Regions from separate parts of the Variovorax sp. YR266 genome, predicted to be linked through region 1. Evidence: riboswitches for the same ligand, from Rfam matches in the RefSeq annotation. Region 1 holds a riboswitch; the other holds the start of a gene.
What was found. Region 1 has a riboswitch for glycine ahead of BLW48_RS25950 (D-amino acid dehydrogenase). Riboswitches for the same ligand answer to the same signal wherever they lie in the genome.
Positions count from the first base shown of each region.

Region 2: it holds a riboswitch for glycine, as region 1 does, so the genes downstream of both, gcvT (glycine cleavage system aminomethyltransferase GcvT) here and BLW48_RS25950 (D-amino acid dehydrogenase) in region 1, are expected to answer to the same signal.

Region 1 is NZ_FNPM01000011.1:114,830-123,129, forward strand. It holds gene BLW48_RS25945 (hypothetical protein) at 1-1,161, shown strand, start outside; gene BLW48_RS25950 (D-amino acid dehydrogenase) at 1,140-2,459, opposite strand; glycine riboswitch at 2,552-2,668, opposite strand; glycine riboswitch at 2,672-2,772, opposite strand; gene rfbB (dTDP-glucose 4,6-dehydratase) at 2,889-3,962, shown strand; gene rfbD (dTDP-4-dehydrorhamnose reductase) at 3,959-4,849, shown strand; gene rfbA (glucose-1-phosphate thymidylyltransferase RfbA) at 4,870-5,766, shown strand; gene BLW48_RS25970 (glycosyltransferase family 2 protein) at 5,766-7,256, shown strand; gene rfbF (glucose-1-phosphate cytidylyltransferase) at 7,359-8,132, shown strand; gene rfbG (CDP-glucose 4,6-dehydratase) at 8,129-8,300, shown strand, end outside.
Region 2 is NZ_FNPM01000005.1:441,798-450,097, forward strand. It holds gene BLW48_RS16460 (RNA polymerase sigma factor) at 1-475, shown strand, start outside; gene BLW48_RS16465 (anti-sigma factor) at 472-1,224, shown strand; gene denD (D-erythronate dehydrogenase) at 1,263-2,282, shown strand; gene BLW48_RS16475 (TRAP transporter substrate-binding protein) at 2,328-3,302, shown strand; gene BLW48_RS16480 (TRAP transporter small permease) at 3,400-3,912, shown strand; gene BLW48_RS16485 (TRAP transporter large permease) at 3,924-5,216, shown strand; gene BLW48_RS16490 (L,D-transpeptidase Cds6 family protein) at 5,323-5,787, shown strand; gene BLW48_RS16495 (hypothetical protein) at 5,886-6,449, shown strand; glycine riboswitch at 6,483-6,573, shown strand; glycine riboswitch at 6,586-6,698, shown strand; gene gcvT (glycine cleavage system aminomethyltransferase GcvT) at 6,744-7,916, shown strand; gene gcvH (glycine cleavage system protein GcvH) at 7,975-8,300, shown strand, end outside.

The DNA of each region.
Region 1 (8,300 bases):
TCGAAAATCCAAACTCCGGATGAGGCATTTCAAAGCGCAGCGATTGGAATGAAGGCGATGTTCTCGCGGCGAGGCGACGGTGCCTTGCTTTGCCGCGATTCCAGGGTGGGCGTTTTTTTGGGGCAGACGGAGGTTGACCTGGCCCTCGTCAGCAATGGCCGACTTGTGCGTCCAGCGGATGTCGCTGAGAGGGTTGCAGATCTCGCGGCTGAAGTGGACGTCCTGGCAATCAAGCCTCATCCGTATCAAGAAAATACGGTGCTGCTCGACGACCTGTTGAGGCGCATACCGAACGCGATAAAAATCGAATCCAATATCTACGCAATGTTTTGTGCCGAAAATATTGAATTCTTCGCAGGAATTTCATCGGGCGCATTAACTGAAGCGGAGTATTTTGGTCGCCGAAAAGAAATGCTCGCCGAGCCAGATAGAAATAACGCCGCGCATCTTCCAGATGGATGTACGGATTGGATTCCCGTTGGAAGCGAAATTGCCTCCCTTCCTGTGATGAGGGACATCGTCGGCCGAGTGCGCCTGCCGTTCTTTCTGATGCCCCGGAAGCGCTATTCCACAGTCATGTCGGCTGCAAACGCGGACATGGTGGATCGGGCATTCGGGTTTCGCTGGGGCCTTCAGCTCGACGCCGCGGGACTGCGCTCGAGCCCGAAGGTGGCGCTGGGCGAAGATGTCCAGTTCGGAAGCGGGAGCCCCTATGCGGGGGGGCTGTTGTCCGGCTGGCACGAGCCGGAAGTCTGGGGTGTTTGGAGTTCGGGGGAGAAGGCTGCCTTGCTGTTCGTGCTCGACACCACGAAGCTCCCTGCAACCGGGCAGCTACGAACTAGCGTGGCGGGTGCACTCTATCAACCGAGCGGGAGCACGCGGGTTGCACTGGAGGTCCAAATCAATGGCAGGGCTTGCCAGGCTGCCAGGGCGGGCGATTCACTGACCTTGTCCTGCGATCTGGATGTGCAGCAATTGCGCGCCAGGCCGTTCCTGGCTGTCGAGCTTGTCGTGAGCGGCGCCCACCGGCCTTGCGACATATCCGAAAGCGTCGACGCCCGCTGCCTCGGCTTCGGACTTCGGCTGTTGAAGGCCGAAGTGGTCGTGGCGAATGACAGTGAGGCTGCGAGCGTCTCGCTTCAGGATGCGCTTGTGGAGTGAGCGCGAGCCGCACCGGTGCGGCTCGCGGGAGCGATACCCGTGAACGCGAAATCCACCTCAGGCGCCAGCCCGCTCACGATCCGCGCGATCGACTTGCCCGAGCCGCAGGCATGCGTCCAGCCGAGCGTGCCGTGGCCCGTGTTGAGGAACAGGTTCGGCAGCCTGGTCTTGCCGATCAGCGGCACGTTGCTCGGCGTGGCGGGGCGCAGGCCGGTCCAGAACTGGGCCTGCGTGGTGTCGCCGGCGCCGGGGAACAGCTCTTCGACGCGGCGCACGATGGCCTCGCAGCGCACGCGGTTCAGGTCGCGGTCATAGCCGTTGAGCTCGGCCGTGCCGGCAATGCGCAGGCGGTCGCCCGACTCCGAGGTGTAGCGCGAGAACACGAGCTTGAATTCGTCATCCGTCAGCGAGACCTGGTGGGCCTTCGACGCGTCCTTGACGGGCAGCGTCACCGAATAGCCTTTGGCCGGGTAGATCGGCAGGCGAATGCCCAGCGGCGCGGCATACAGCGGGCTCAATGAACCCATTGCCAGCACGAAGGCGTCGCCGCGGATGCGCTGGAAGCGGCCTTCGCTATCGGTGGCTTCGACGTGATCGATGCTGCCGCCGGCTTCGCGCAGCGCGGTCACGGTGTGGCTCATCAGGAACTTCACGCCCGCCGCGGTGGCCAGGCCCACCAGTTCGCGCGCGAAGCGGTTGGCGTCGCCGGACTCGTCCTCGGCCGTGTAGGTGGCGCCGGCCAGCTTCGGGCGGATGTGGGCGAGGGCGGGCTCGATCTTCACGGCTTCGTCGGCCGAGATGACCTGGCGTTCGCAGCCCAGGGCGCGCATCTGCTCGGCGGGCGCGAGGGCGCCGTCGAACTCTTTTTGCGTCGTGTAGAAGTGCAGGATGCCCTGCGTGCGCTGGTCGTAGTTCAGGCCGGTGTCGCGGCGCAACTGTTGCAACATCGAGCGGCTGTATGTTCCGAGACGCACGATCTGCTCGATGTTGTGGCGGGTGCGCGCCGGCGTGCATTCGCGCAGGAACTGGAGGCCCCAGAGCCACTGGCGCATGTCGGCGCGGATGCGGAACAGCAGCGGGGCGTCTTCCTTGCCCAGCCATTGCAGCACCTTGAGCGGTGCGCTGGGGTTGGCCCAGGGCTCGGCGTGGCTGACGGAGATCTGCCCACCGTTGGCGAAGCTGGTTTCGGCGGCCGGGGTGGCCTGCCGGTCGATCACGGTCACTTCGTGGCCGAGTTGCTGGAGGTAGTAAGCCGAGGTCACGCCGAGCAGGCCGGCGCCAAGAACGATCACGCGCATTTCAAGTACCTTTGAGGTTGCAGCGCTTGAACGACGGGCGTGGTGTGCTATTGAATAAATAGCAAAGCAACCGGACGACCGTAGTCCAAGTTGCCGCTCCCCCTGTCCTCGGTACCTGAGAGATTCACCCGCTGCGCCCGCAGAGGGTTTGCTCCTTCGGTGCATCACGACCACGTTGGGCGGTGTGATGGCTCTCCAGACGGCGTTTCAGTTGGTGCAGTACAGGTCCCTTGTTCGGACCGACCTGAGCGTTTATGGGAGTTTGCGCCTTCGGTAGGGCCACCGGGGTGGCCCGCTCTCCTGCAGTGGGGCGATTGTAGGCGGGGCTTGCGCGGGCGCCAACCTTTGATTTCTCTCCTCTGGCCGAATGGGATAATCGCCTGTTGATTTGCCGCAAGGCGATCGTTCCATATATCAGCAGGGGACTTCATGATCCTGGTTACCGGCGGCGCTGGCTTCATTGGCGCCAATTTCGTACTCGACTGGATCGCCAACGGCGACGAGCCGGTCGTGAACCTCGACAAGCTGACCTACGCAGGCAACCTCGAGACCCTCGCGTCGCTCAAGGGCAACCCGAAACACATCTTCGTGCAGGGCGACATCGGCGACAGCGCCCTCATCGACCGCCTGCTGGCTGAGCACAAGCCGCGTGCAGTCGTGAACTTCGCCGCCGAATCGCACGTGGACCGCTCCATCCACGGCCCCGAAGACTTCGTGCAGACCAACGTGCTTGGCACCTTCCGCCTGCTCGAATCCGTGCGCGGCCACTGGAGCGCGCTGCCAGCCGAGCAGAAGACGGCCTTCCGCTTCCTGCACGTGTCCACCGACGAGGTCTACGGCTCGCTGTCGAAGACCGACCCCGCCTTCACCGAAGAGAACAAGTACGAGCCCAACAGCCCCTACTCGGCCAGCAAGGCTGCCAGCGACCACCTCGTGCGTGCCTGGCACCACACCTACGGCCTGCCGGTGCTGACCACCAACTGCTCCAACAACTACGGCCCCTTCCACTTCCCGGAGAAGCTCATCCCGCTGATGATCGTCAACGCACTGGCCGGCAAGAACCTGCCCGTGTACGGCGACGGCATGCAGGTGCGCGACTGGCTCTACGTGAAGGACCACTGCAGCGCCATCCGCCGCGTGCTCGAAGCCGGCAAGCTGGGCGAGACCTACAACGTGGGCGGCTGGAACGAGAAGCCCAACATCGAGATCGTCAACACCGTGTGTGCGCTGCTCGACGAGCTGCGCCCCAGGGCCGACGGCAAGCCCTACAAGGAACAGATCACCTACGTCACCGACCGTCCCGGTCACGACCGCCGCTATGCCATCGATGCGCGCAAGCTCGAGGCCGAGCTCGGCTGGAAGCCCGCCGAGACCTTCGACACCGGCATCCGCAAGACCGTCGAGTGGTACCTCGCGAACGGCGAGTGGGTGCGCAACGTGCAAAGCGGCGCGTATCGCGAGTGGGTCGAGAAGCAATACGACACGACGAAGGCTGCGGCATGAAGTTGCTGCTGCTGGGCAAGGGCGGACAGGTCGGCTGGGAGCTGCAGCGCAGCCTGGCGCCCCTGGGTGAACTGGTCGCGCTCGACTTCGACAGCACGGATTTCAACGCTGACTTCAGCCGGCCGGAGCAATTGGCCGAGACAGTATTGAAGGTGCGTCCCGACGTGATCGTCAATGCGGCGGCGCACACGGCCGTCGACAAGGCCGAGAGCGAACCTGACTTTGCGCGCAAGCTCAACGCGACCTCGCCGGGAATCGTGGCCGAGGCGGCCCAGCAGATCGGCGCGCTGATGGTTCACTACTCGACTGATTACGTCTTTGACGGCAGCGGCACGAAGCCCTGGAAGGAAGACGATGCGACGGGTCCGCTCAGCGTGTACGGGCGCACCAAGCTCGAAGGCGAGCAACTGGTGGCGCAGAACTGCGCGAAGCACCTGATCTTCCGCACCAGCTGGGTGTACGCGGCGCGCGGCGGCAACTTCGCCAAGACGATGCTGCGGCTGGCGAAGGAGCGCGACAAGCTGACCGTCATCGACGACCAGTTCGGCGCGCCCACGGGTGCGGAGCTGCTGGCCGACGTGACGGCGCATGCCATTCGGGCGACGCTGCAGGATCCGGCCAAGGCCGGCCTCTATCACGCCATCGCTGGTGGCGAGACCAGCTGGTACGGCTATGCGCGCTTCGTGATCGAGCAAGCCAAGGCGGCGGGTGTCGAACTCAAGGCCGGCCCGGAGGCCGTCGAGGCCGTGCCGACCAGCGCCTTCCCGACCCCGGCAAAGCGCCCGCACAACTCGCGCCTGGACACCACCAAGCTGCAGGCCACGTTCGGCCTGCGCCTGCCGCCCTGGCAGGAAGGCGTCGCGCGCATGCTGCGCGAGATTCTTTGAACTTTCACGAGAAAAAGAACATGACCAAGACGACGCAACGCAAAGGCATCATCCTGGCCGGTGGTTCCGGCACCCGCCTGCACCCCGCGACCCTGGCGCTCAGCAAGCAGCTGCTGCCGGTGTACGACAAGCCGATGATCTACTACCCGCTCAGCACGCTCATGCTGGGCGGCATGCGCGACATCCTGATCATCAGCACGCCGCAGGACACGCCGCGGTTCCAGCAGTTGCTGGGCGATGGGAGCCAGTGGGGGATCAACCTGCAGTACGCGGTGCAGCCCAGTCCTGACGGGCTCGCGCAGGCGTTCATCATCGGGGACAAGTTCGTAGGAAATTCGTCCAGCGCGCTGGTGTTGGGGGACAACATCTTCTACGGGCACGACTTCGTGCATCTGCTGTCCGATGCAGACACGAAGACCTCCGGAGCCACGGTGTTCGCGTATCACGTCCATGATCCCGAGCGCTACGGCGTGGTGGCCTTCGATGCCGAGGGCAAGGCGAGCAGCATCGAGGAGAAGCCGCTGAAGCCCAAGAGCAGCTATGCGGTGACGGGGCTGTACTTCTATGACAACCAGGTGGTCGACATCGCCAAGGCTGTGAAGCCAAGCGCACGTGGGGAACTGGAGATCACTGCGGTGAACCAAGCCTACCTGGATCGCGATCAGCTGAATGTGCAAATCATGCAGCGTGGCTATGCGTGGCTGGACACGGGCACGCACGACAGCCTGCTGGAAGCGGGGCAGTTCATTGCGACGCTGGAGCATCGGCAGGGGCTCAAGATCGCCTGCCCCGAAGAAATCGCATGGCGCAATGGGTTCATCACGGGTGAGCAACTCGAGAAGCTGGCGACGCCTCTGGCCAAGAGCGGATATGGCAAGTACCTCAGGCATTTGCTGAGCGAAGAAGTCCGTTCTTAATGTCGAAGTACTCGATGCTCGCCACTCCACGGTTCAGCATCGTCGTACCGACGCGCAACCGTCCCGAGACCCTGCGCCATTCACTGGCGACCTGTCTCGATCAGGATTTCGATGACTACGAGATTCTGGTCTGCGACAACAGCGATCCGGCCGCAGCGGCGCAGGTGGCTGAGATCGTCGCCGTGGCAGCCTCTTCGCGCATCCGGTATTTGCCACCTGAACGCCCTTTGGCAATGAGCGCCAATTGGGAGCGCGGTTTGAGCCAGGTGCGCGGCGAATACGTTACGGTGCTCGGTGATGACGATGGGCTCATGCCCTACGCGTTGCGCGAACTGGATCGCCTCGCTTCGCGCACGGGGGCCAAGGCCATGCGTTGGCAACGCGGAATTTATACCTGGCCAACGATCGGAGTCGAAGGCGAAGCGAACCTCCTCGCCATCACGCTGTCCCGAACAATCACCGAGATCGACGGACGGGCGCAGATCGCCAAAGTGATCCGGTTCGAGGATGGCACCGACTCGCTGCCAATGATCTATTGCTCGGCCATTCACCGCGATCTGATTGCGCAGCATCGAGAGGCAACGGGGCGCGTTTTTCTGAACGTCTATCCCGACATCTACTCCGGCTTCGGCTTCGGGTATCTGGTGGGGTCCTATCTGTCGATCAGCACGCCTATGAATATCGCGGGTCTCTCGCATGCCAGCAATGGTGTGGCGACGCTGATGAAAGAAAAGAAGACCGCGATAGCGAGCGATTTCTCGCGACTGAATGAGGCCTTCGGCTATCGGAGGCATCCACTCGTACCGGACAAGATGATCCTCGCCCCCGTTCATGTTGCCGACTCCTTTCTCCATGCGAAGGACGCGCTCTTTCCCAATGACGACACGCTGGTGCTGGATCGAAAGGCGATCACCGAGCGCTATCTGGGGGCGATACTGGAAACAGATCCCCAGGAGCGTGCCGAGGTGCGGCAGATCATCCGGGCCTCGATTGCCGACTGTGCCGAGTTACTGCAATGGTTCGACACTGAGGCACCGGACTTGCCGCCCGCGTCTGCCCACACGTTCCGCCCTAGCCGGTTTGGATTTGACGGTGTCACGTTGAGCCTGGATGCAGCGCCGTTTGGCGTCAAGGATGTTTCGGGTGCGGTCAGCTTGACGACGTCGCTGCTCGGTATCGACAGGCAGGCTATTCCGTTCGATCTCCCATCGCTGCCCGACATGCGTGCACAGGTCGAGGCGGAAAGACAGAGCGCGTTGCGTGCGCATCACGAGGCGGCTGAAACCCGCCGTCAGACGCATGTCGACCTCACCGCTGCGGCTGCCAATACGGCCGATCTTGTGTCACAGGCACAAGCTTGGCGAGAAGCATGTGCGCAGTTGGAGCACAGCCTCGGCGAGGCCCAACGCATGGGTTCGTTGCGCTATGTTCCGAAACGGTTGGTGCGCAAAGCGCTCAGTTTGTTCAGAAAGCCTCCCTCTGCCGCATAGCGCCCCGAGCGAAGACGCGGGGCTTGGGGGCTTTCATCGCGTGCTGACAGCTATAGGGGCCGTCAGGATCTTTTCTTTCTTTCGAATCGCGAAGTCAAAACGATGAAAGCAGTCATTCTTGCCGGCGGGTTGGGCACACGCATCTCGGAAGAGACCCACCTCAAACCCAAGCCGATGGTTGAAATCGGTGCGAAGCCCGTGCTTTGGCACATCATGAAGCTCTACTCGGCCTACGGCATCAATGACTTCATCATCTGCTGCGGCTACAAGGGCTATGTGATCAAGGAGTACTTTGCGAACTACTTCCTCCACATGTCCGACGTGACCTTCGATATGCGCAGCAACGAGATGAACGTGCATCAGCGCAAGGCCGAGCCCTGGAAGGTCACGCTGGTCGATACCGGCGACGAAACCCTCACTGGCGGGCGCTTGAAGCGGGTGGGTGACTACCTGAAGGACGAAGAGGCGTTCTGCTTCACTTACGGAGACGGTGTTGCGGACCTGCGAATCGATCAGCTGATCGACTTCCACCGCGCGCACAGTCGTCTGGCGACGGTGACGGCAGTCCAGCCCGCAGGGCGCTATGGCGCTCTTGAAAGGGATGGCGATGTGGTGCGGGGATTTATCGAGAAGCCCCGCGGCGACGGCGGCTGGATCAATGGCGGCTTCTTCGTCCTCTCTCCGAAATGCCTCGACTACATCGAGGGGGATCAATCCAGTTGGGAGGGGCAACCGCTCGCCCAGATCGCACGAGACGGTCAGTTGATGGCATTCGAGCACGGAGGCTTCTGGCAGCCGATGGATACGCTACGCGACAAGACGCACCTCGAGCAGTTGTGGGCCAGCAATGCTGCGCCCTGGAAGGTGTGGTCGTGAACCGCGCATTCTGGCAGGGCAAGCGGGTGCTGGTGACAGGGCACACTGGATTCAAAGGCAGTTGGCTGGTACTGTGGCTGCGCAGCCTGGGCGCTGAAGTCCACGGTTATGCGTTGGCGCCACCGACGCCGACCAACCTGTTCTCGGTGGCACGTGTCACCGATTTAC
Region 2 (8,300 bases), on a different contig from region 1:
ACAGGCGGCCGAAGACGTGCTGCAAGAGGCCTATGTGAGCATCTGGAAAAACGCGGGCGGCTATCGCTCCAGCGTCGACGGGCAAGAGATCCAGCCCATCACCTGGCTGATCGCGATCGTGCGCAACAAGGCGCTGGACGCACTGCGCGCGCGCAAGCGGCGCAAAACCCACGAACAACCGCTGGCCACGGGTCCGGACGGCGAGCCGGAAACCGGAACTGACACGACAGCCGACCCGGCCCCCGGCGCTGCGCAGCTGCTCGACCAGGCCATGCATGCGCTTCGCATCGATGGCTGCATGTCTGCGCTCGACGGCAGCTTCCGCCAGAGCCTGGCGCTGGCCTACTACCAGGGCCTGTCGCACACCGAGGTGGCTGCACAGATGAATGCGCCGCTCGGCACGGTCAAGGCATGGATACGGCGCGGGCTCGATAAGCTGCGCGCCTGCCTGAGCGCGCAGGGGGTGGCGCCATGAGATACACCGACGCCCGCCTGCTCGATGCACTGGCATCGGCCTACGCATTGGGCACGCTCGAGGGCGGCGCACGGCGGCGCTTCGAGCGGCTGATGCGCGATCGCGCGGACGTGCGCGACGTGGTGGCGCAATGGGAGCAGCGGCTCGGGCAGTTGGCCCTGTCGGTGCCGCAGCGCAAGCCTTCGGCCGATCTCTGGCGCGCGATCGCCGCACGCACCCAACCCGCCCAAGCACAGCAAGCACGACAGGCACGGCCTTCTCGCTGGACCAGCTGGCTGCGGCCCGCAGGCTTCAGCTTCGGCGGGCTCGTGGCGGGCGTCGTCGCCGCGAGTGCGTTGTTCCTTGCCGTGCCCGGCACCTTCATCACGAGCGACCAACTCGCGATGCGCACGGGCGAGCGGCTGCCGCAAAGCTATGTAGGCGTGCTCACCGACACCGAGGGCCGGGGCCGATTGCTGGTCAGCTCGCTGCGGCATGGCCGCACGGTCACACTGAAGGTGCTGGGTGCGACGGCGCTGCCCGTTTCGGGCGGTGAACGGCTCGTGCTGTGGGCCTTGCCCGCCGATGCAGCGCCCTTCGCCATCGGCGCGGTGCCCGCGAGCGGCGCTGGCACGCTGACGCTGCCCGACACCTCCGAGAAACTTCTGTCGAAGGTCTCGCGCCTCGTCGTGACGCGCGAGCGCAGCGCCTCGCCCGCGGCCCCCAGCGCCGACGTGGTGTTGAGCGGCGCCTGCGCCAAGCTCTGGTGAGCCTCGCTTATTCTTGCGGCTCACAGGAGACAAAACCCATGCAGATCGTCATCACCGGCGGCGCCGGTTTTCTGGGCGCGCGCCTCGCACGCACGCTGTTGAAGCAAGGCAAGCTTTCGCTGGCCGGCGCACCGGCCCAGCCCATCGAACGCATCACGCTGGTCGACCGCGCGGGCGCTCCCACCGACCTCGCGGCCGATGCGCGCATCACCACCGTGACGGGCGACCTGAACGCACAGCTTGCCGCTGACGCAGATGCCACTGTCTGGCGCGAAGCCGATGCCATCTTCCACCTGGCCGCCGCGGTGAGCGGTGAATGCGAAGCCGACTTCGACCTCGGCATGCGCAGCAACTTCGCGGCCACGCATGCCTTGCTCGAAAAAGTACGCACGCTCGGCACGAAACCCATGCTGGTGTTCGCCAGTTCGCTCGCAGTGTTCGGCGATTCGCCCGAGCAGCCGCTGCCGAAGGTGATCGAAGACCACACGCTGCCCACGCCGCAGACCAGCTACGGCATCCAGAAATTCATTGGTGAACAGCTGGTGGCCGATTTCACGCGCAAGGGCTTCGTGCGCGGGCGCAGCGTGCGGCTCATGACGGTGAGCGTGCGCCCGGGCAAGCCCAACGGCGCGGCCTCGGGCTTCTTCAGCGGCATGATCCGCGAGCCGCTGGCCGGGTTGCCCGCCGCCTGCCCCGTGCCCGACGCAACGCCTGTCGCCATTGCGTCACCGGCGCGCACCATCGAAGGCATCATCCGCGCCGCCGAGGCCAGCGATGCGCAGTGGGGCCCGCGCACCGCGCTCAACCTGCCCTCTCTCGCCACCACGGTCGGCGAAATGGCCGCGGCGCTGGAGCGCGTGGCCGGCAAGGCCGCCACCGCCCTGCTGGACCGCACACCCGACCCGACGATCCAGCGAATCGTGAAGACCTGGCCGGGCCACATCGATACCGTGCGCGCGAGGGCGCTGGGGCTCACGTCCGACGAAAACTTCGAGGCCGTCATTCGCGAGTACGTCCGTGAAAATCCCGACGCGGTAAAGCTCCCGGGTGTTGCATAGTCCGTTGCGCCTGACGCGCACCTGACCCCAACCCCCGGAGACATCATGAAACTCGGCCACATCGCCGCCGCCTGCCTTTCGCTTGCCCTGGGCACTTCCGCCTTCGCGCAGCAACCGACCGTTCTGAAGATCGGCTACGCGACCTCCAAGGAGTCGCACTATGGCGTGGGCTCCACGGTGTTCTGCGAAGAAATCGAGAAAGGCACCCAAGGCCGCTACAAGTGCCAGCACTTCGCCAACTCGGCACTCGGCGGCGAGCGCGAGCAGATCGAGGCCATCCAGCTCGGCACGCAGGACCTGGTCAACACCTCGACCGGTCCGGTGGGCAACTTCGTGCCCGAGGTCAAGATCGTCGACATTCCGTTCCTGTTTCGCGACTACGACCATGCGCGCAAAGTCATGGACGGCCCCATCGGGCAGGACATCCTGACCAAGTTCCCGAGCAAGGGCATCATCGCGCTGGCCTGGACGGAGAACGGCTTTCGCCACATGACGAACAGCAAGCGCGACATCGTCAAGCCCAGCGACGCGGCCGGCCTGAAGATGCGCACCATGGAAAACAAGGTGCACATGGACGGCTACCGCACCTTCGGCATCCTGCCCACGCCCATGGCTTTCCCTGAACTGTTCGGCGCGCTGCAGCAAGGCACGGTCGACGGGCAGGAGAACCCGATTCCGGTGATCCTGTCGTCGAAGTTCTCGCAGGTGCAAAAGCACCTCTCGCTCACGGGCCACGTGTACTCGCCGGCGCTGCTTCTGCTGTCGCCGAAGGTGTGGAACAAGCTGTCTGACGCCGACAAGAAGGTGTTCACCGAAGCCGCGAAGAAGGCCGCCATTGCCCAGCGCAAGAAGGTCAACGACGACGAGAACAACGGCATTGCCCAGCTCGAGAAAGACGGCATGAAGGTCACGCGCACCGTCGACGGCGCCGCCTTCCGCGAGGCGCTGAAGCCCGCCTACGTGAGCTACGCCAAGGAATTCGGCGCGGACAACATCAAGAAGATCACGGACGTCAAGTAAGCCCTGAGCCGCAACGGCCGACCCTCCGGCAACGCGCCCGGCACGCATGCGTGCGCCGGGCGCTTCGTTTTTCAGACAGAACAGAGAACAACACAAATTGCAAGCCTTCGAGCGCTACTTTCTCGCCGCCAACCGCTGGGCGCTGATTCTTCTGCTGGCCGCCATGTCGGTCATCATCTTCACCAACGTCGTGCTGCGCTACACCACGAGCCAGTCGCTCGAATGGGCGGAAGAGGTGTCGCGCCACATGATGATCTGGCTCACCTTCCTGGGCGCCGGGCCGGTGCTGCGCTACGGCGGGCACATCGCGGTCGAGAACCTGCAGGACGCCTTGCCCCGCAGCGCGGCCGTCGCGGTGCGCATCGTCGTCGCCGGGCTGCTCTTCGCATTCTTCGGCTTCATGGTCTGGTACGGCTGGCTGTACATGGAACGCACGATGTTCCAGCTCACTGCCGTGACTCAGATTCCGTTCGCCTACATCTACAGCGCGATGCTGTTCGGCGGCATCTTGTTGATCGTGCACTGGCTGCTGGTGGTGCGTGGCTACGTGCTGCGCAGGGAGTTCGCGTCCGACGCGCACTTCGACGCCAACGCCTCGGCGTCGCTGTAAGGAGAACGACCATGGATGCCAGCATTGTTCTGATCGTTTCCGCCTGCATTTTCCTGGCCATCGGCGTGCCGGTGGCCTTTGCGCTGGGCCTTTCCACCGTTACCACGCTGATCCTTGCGGAGAACTACCCGCTGATGGTGCTGCTGAAGGAAACCTTCACCGGCATCGACAGCTTTCCGCTGATGGCGGTGCCCTTCTTCATTCTTGCGGCCGAACTCATGAGCGGCGGCTCGCTCACCGAGGTGCTGCTGCGCTTCGCAGGCCAGTTCGTGGGCCACCGGCGCGGCGGGCTGGGCTACACCAACGTGGTGTCGCTGACCTTCTTTTCGGGCATCTCGGGCTCGGCGCTGGCCGACGCGGCGGGGCCGGGGTCGATGCTCATCAAGATGATGGACAAGGCCGGCTACGACCGCTCGTACGCGGCGGCGCTCACGGCCTCGACCGCCATCGTGGGGCCGATCATCCCGCCCTCGATCATCATGATCATCTACGCGCTGCAGGACGAAAGCGTATCGGTCGGCACGCTGTTCGCGGCCGGCATCATGCCGGGCATCCTGATCGCGGTGGCGATGTGCGTCGTGAACTTCTACGTCTCGAAAAAGCGCAACTACAAGGGCGACGGGCAAACGCCGCCGCTGCGCGAGATCCTGGTCACGACCTGGAAGGCGATTCCCGCGATCCTGCTGCCGGTGGTGATCCTGGGCGGCATGCGCGCCGGCTGGTTCACGCCGACCGAGGCCTCGGTGGTGGCGGTGTTCTATGCGCTGGTGTGCGGCAAGTTCGTCTACCGCACGCTCGAGTGGAAGATGCTGCCCGACATCCTCTCGCGCTCGGCGTTGCTGTCGGCTTCGGTGCTGATCATCATCGGGCTGTCGGCCTCGTTCGCGTGGGTGCTGACCATCGAGGGCATTCCGCAGCAGATGGCCGAATGGCTCATCAGCATGAACCTCTCGCCGTGGATGTTCCTGATCATCGTCAACGTGTTCCTGCTGCTGTTCGGCATCTTCATCGAGCCGCTGCCGGGTGTGATGGTGCTGGCGCCGATCCTTGCGCCGGTGGCCATCAAGCTGGGTGTGGACCCGGTGCACTTCGCGATGATCGTGATCTTCAACCTCACGCTGGGCATGATCACGCCGCCGGTGGGCGGGCTGCTGTTCGTGACCTGCAACGTGTCGAAGGTACCGATGTCGGCGCTGGTGAAGGAGCTGGTGCCGTTCCTTTGGGCGCATGGGGCTGTGCTGGTCATCCTGACCTTCGTGCCCGCGCTGAGTACGTGGCTGCCGCACGTGCTCGGGTTCAAGTAGCGGCCTGGGCTCCGGGGCCTGATCGGCCCGGTGAATCGGCGGATGTTCACTGCCAGAATCGGGCGACGGGCCAAGGGCCGACAACCGACAAGGAGGGGACTGCGCCATGAATCGATTCCTGAGCTGCCTGCTGGGCGGCGCCTTGCTGGCTCCGGCTGCCTTCGGCGCCCCGCCCGCAACGCCCGCCGCGGTACCAGCCCCCGTATCGGCAGCAGCGCCGGCCGATCCCGCCTCCAGCATCCGCGAAGTCGAAGCCGCCGTGCGCGCCTGGGCCGCGGCCTGGTCAGCCCGGGACGTGGTGCGCTACCTGGCCGCCTATGCACCCGACTTCACGCCGCCCCGAGGCCAGGACCGCAAGGCCTGGGAGGCGGACCGCCGCGCGCGCATTTCCGACAAGACGACCATCAGCGTGAGCATCGACAGCCTGGTCATCAGCGTCCAGGGGCAGGCGGCCAGCGCAAGCTTTCAACAGACCTACAGCGCCGACAAGCTGCGCGAGAAGAGCCGCAAGACGCTGGAATTGCAGCGCGTGGGCAACCAGTGGCTCATACGCAAGGAAAGCGCGGGCTGAAGGCCAGCCGCGATTGCCCCTGTAAGGCAAACGGTTCATGAAGATGTCACCACTTGCAACGATGCTGCAGCCCTCGATTCCCGAAAGCTGTGGCTGCCATGTTTCCCACCAAGACCGACAAGGCGCGCGACGAACTCCAGGGCGGACAGCGCACGCTCAGCCAGCGTGAGCGCGCCCTGCTGCTGATGGCCGATGGCCGGCGCTCGCTGACCGACTTCAGTCCGCTGTTCTCCAACCGGGTTGAAGCCGAACAGGCGATCCAGGCGCTGGTGCAGCGGGGCTACCTGCAGGCCCCACAAGCTGCTGCTGCTGCGGCACCGGCGCCCGCACCGGCAGCGGCCCCCGCCCGGCCCGCGCCTATCGCCGCCGCCGAGCCGATCCAGGTCGCCACCACCTCGGCCGACACCTTCGACGGCAAGCGCTCGCTGGCCACCACGCGTATGTTCCTGTTCGACATCTGCGAGCGCATGTTCGTGCGGCGCGACCCGAAGTTCGCGCTGCAGATGCGCGACGCCCTGCGCGAGGCCCGAGACCGCGAGGCGATGCTGACCATCGCCGCGCTGATGCTCACCGAGATCGAGAAAACCGCCGGGGTAGAGCGGGCCGAATCGCTGCGTGAGCGCATCGACAAGCTGCTGCCGCCGGCCGAAATCATCCACTGACGCAAAACCCCGGCCCCGCGCGATCCACTACACTCGCCAGGGTCAGGAGAGAGCCCCGCGTGCCGGGGCCGCCGAAGGCGCAGGGGTTTCCCGAACGCTCAGGCAAAAGGACTGACAAGGCGCCGGTGAACACCGGCGTTTCCTTGCTGGAGAGAGGCCGTTGCAGTGAAAACTGCCCATCGGCCCACCGAAGGAGCAAACCCCGATCGTGGGGCGAATCTCTCAGGTAAAGCGGACAGCAGGGGTGGCCCATGGCTTGCGTCATGGATTTCGTCTGCCCCTTTGGAGTGCCCCGTGGCTGCTTCTTCCGCCCCCGCTACCGAACTTCTCAAGACGCCGCTGCACGACCTCCACGTGGAGCTCGGTGCCCGCATGGTCCCCTTTGCCGGCTATTCGATGCCGGTGCAGTACCCCGCCGGCCTGATGGCCGAGCACAAGCACACGCGCGATGCGGCCGGCCTGTTCGACATTTCCCACATGGGCCAGCTGCGCCTCGTCGGCCCCGACGCCGCGGCCGCCTTCGAAACCCTGATGCCAGTCGACGTGATCGACCTGCCCGCCGGCAAGCAGCGCTACGGCCTGCTGCTGAACGACGAAGGCGGCATCCTCGACGACCTGATGTTCTTCAATGAAGGCAACGGCTCGATCTTCGTGATCGTCAACGGCGCCTGCAAGGTGGCCGACATCGCCCACATCCAGCAGAAGATCGGCAGCCGCTGCCAAGTGCAGCCCCTGCCCGACCACGCCCTGCTCGCGCTGCAGGGCCCGCAGGCCGCGGCCACGCTGGCGCGGCTGTCGCCCGGCATCGAGCGCTTCGTGTTCATGACGGGCGGTGCGGTGCAGATCGGCGGCATTGCCGCCTTCGTCACCCGCAGCGGCTACACCGGCGAAGACGGCTTCGAGATCTCGGTGGCCGCCAAGGACGCCGAGGCGCTGGCCCGCCTGCTGCTGGCCCAGCCCGAGGTCAAGCCCATCGGCCTGGGCGCGCGCAATTCGCTGCGACTCGAAGCCGGGCTTTGCCTCTACGGCAACGACATCGACACCACCACCACGCCTGTCGAGGCCTCGCTCAACTGGGCGATGCAGAAGGTGCGCCGCACGGGCGGCGCGCGCGAAGGCGGCTTTCCTGGCGCGGCAAAGATCCTCGCGCAGCTCGCCGTCGCGACCGCAGGCGCCGCCGGCCACACCGACCACGACACGCTGAAGCGCAAGCGCGTGGGCCTCGTCGCCCTCGAACGCATTCCGGTGCGCGACGGCACGGTGCTGCAATCTTTCGAAGGCCATGACATCGGCATCGTCACCAGCGGCCTGCTCGGCCCGACGGCCGACCGCTGCATCGCCATGGGCTACGTGGCCACCGCCTTCGCCGAGCCGGGCACGCGCGTGCAGGCCATCGTGCGCGGCAAGCCGGTGCCGATGGAAGTCTCGACGATGCCTTTCGTGCCCACCCGCTACTACCGCGGCTGAGCCTGGTCGACAGGCTAGGCTCTGCACCCCGATTCATTTTTTCCACGAGGAGTTTTCCATGAGCATCAAGTACACCAAGGACCACGAATGGGTGTCGGCCGAAGGCGACGCAGCCACCGTCGGCATCACCGTGCATGCGCAGGACGCGCTGGGCGACGTGGTGTTCGTCGACCTGCCCGAAGTCGGCAAGACCTTTGCGCAAGGCGAAGTTGCCGGCGTCGTCGAATCGGTCAAGGCCGCGGCCGACGTGTTCATGCCCGTGTCGGGCGAGATCACTGAAGTGAACGAGGCCCTGCGCGCCGACCCGTCGCTCGCCAACAGCGATCCGCTGGCCGCCGGCTGGTTCTTCAAGGTCAAGCTGAGCGAGCCCGCGCAGCTCGACGC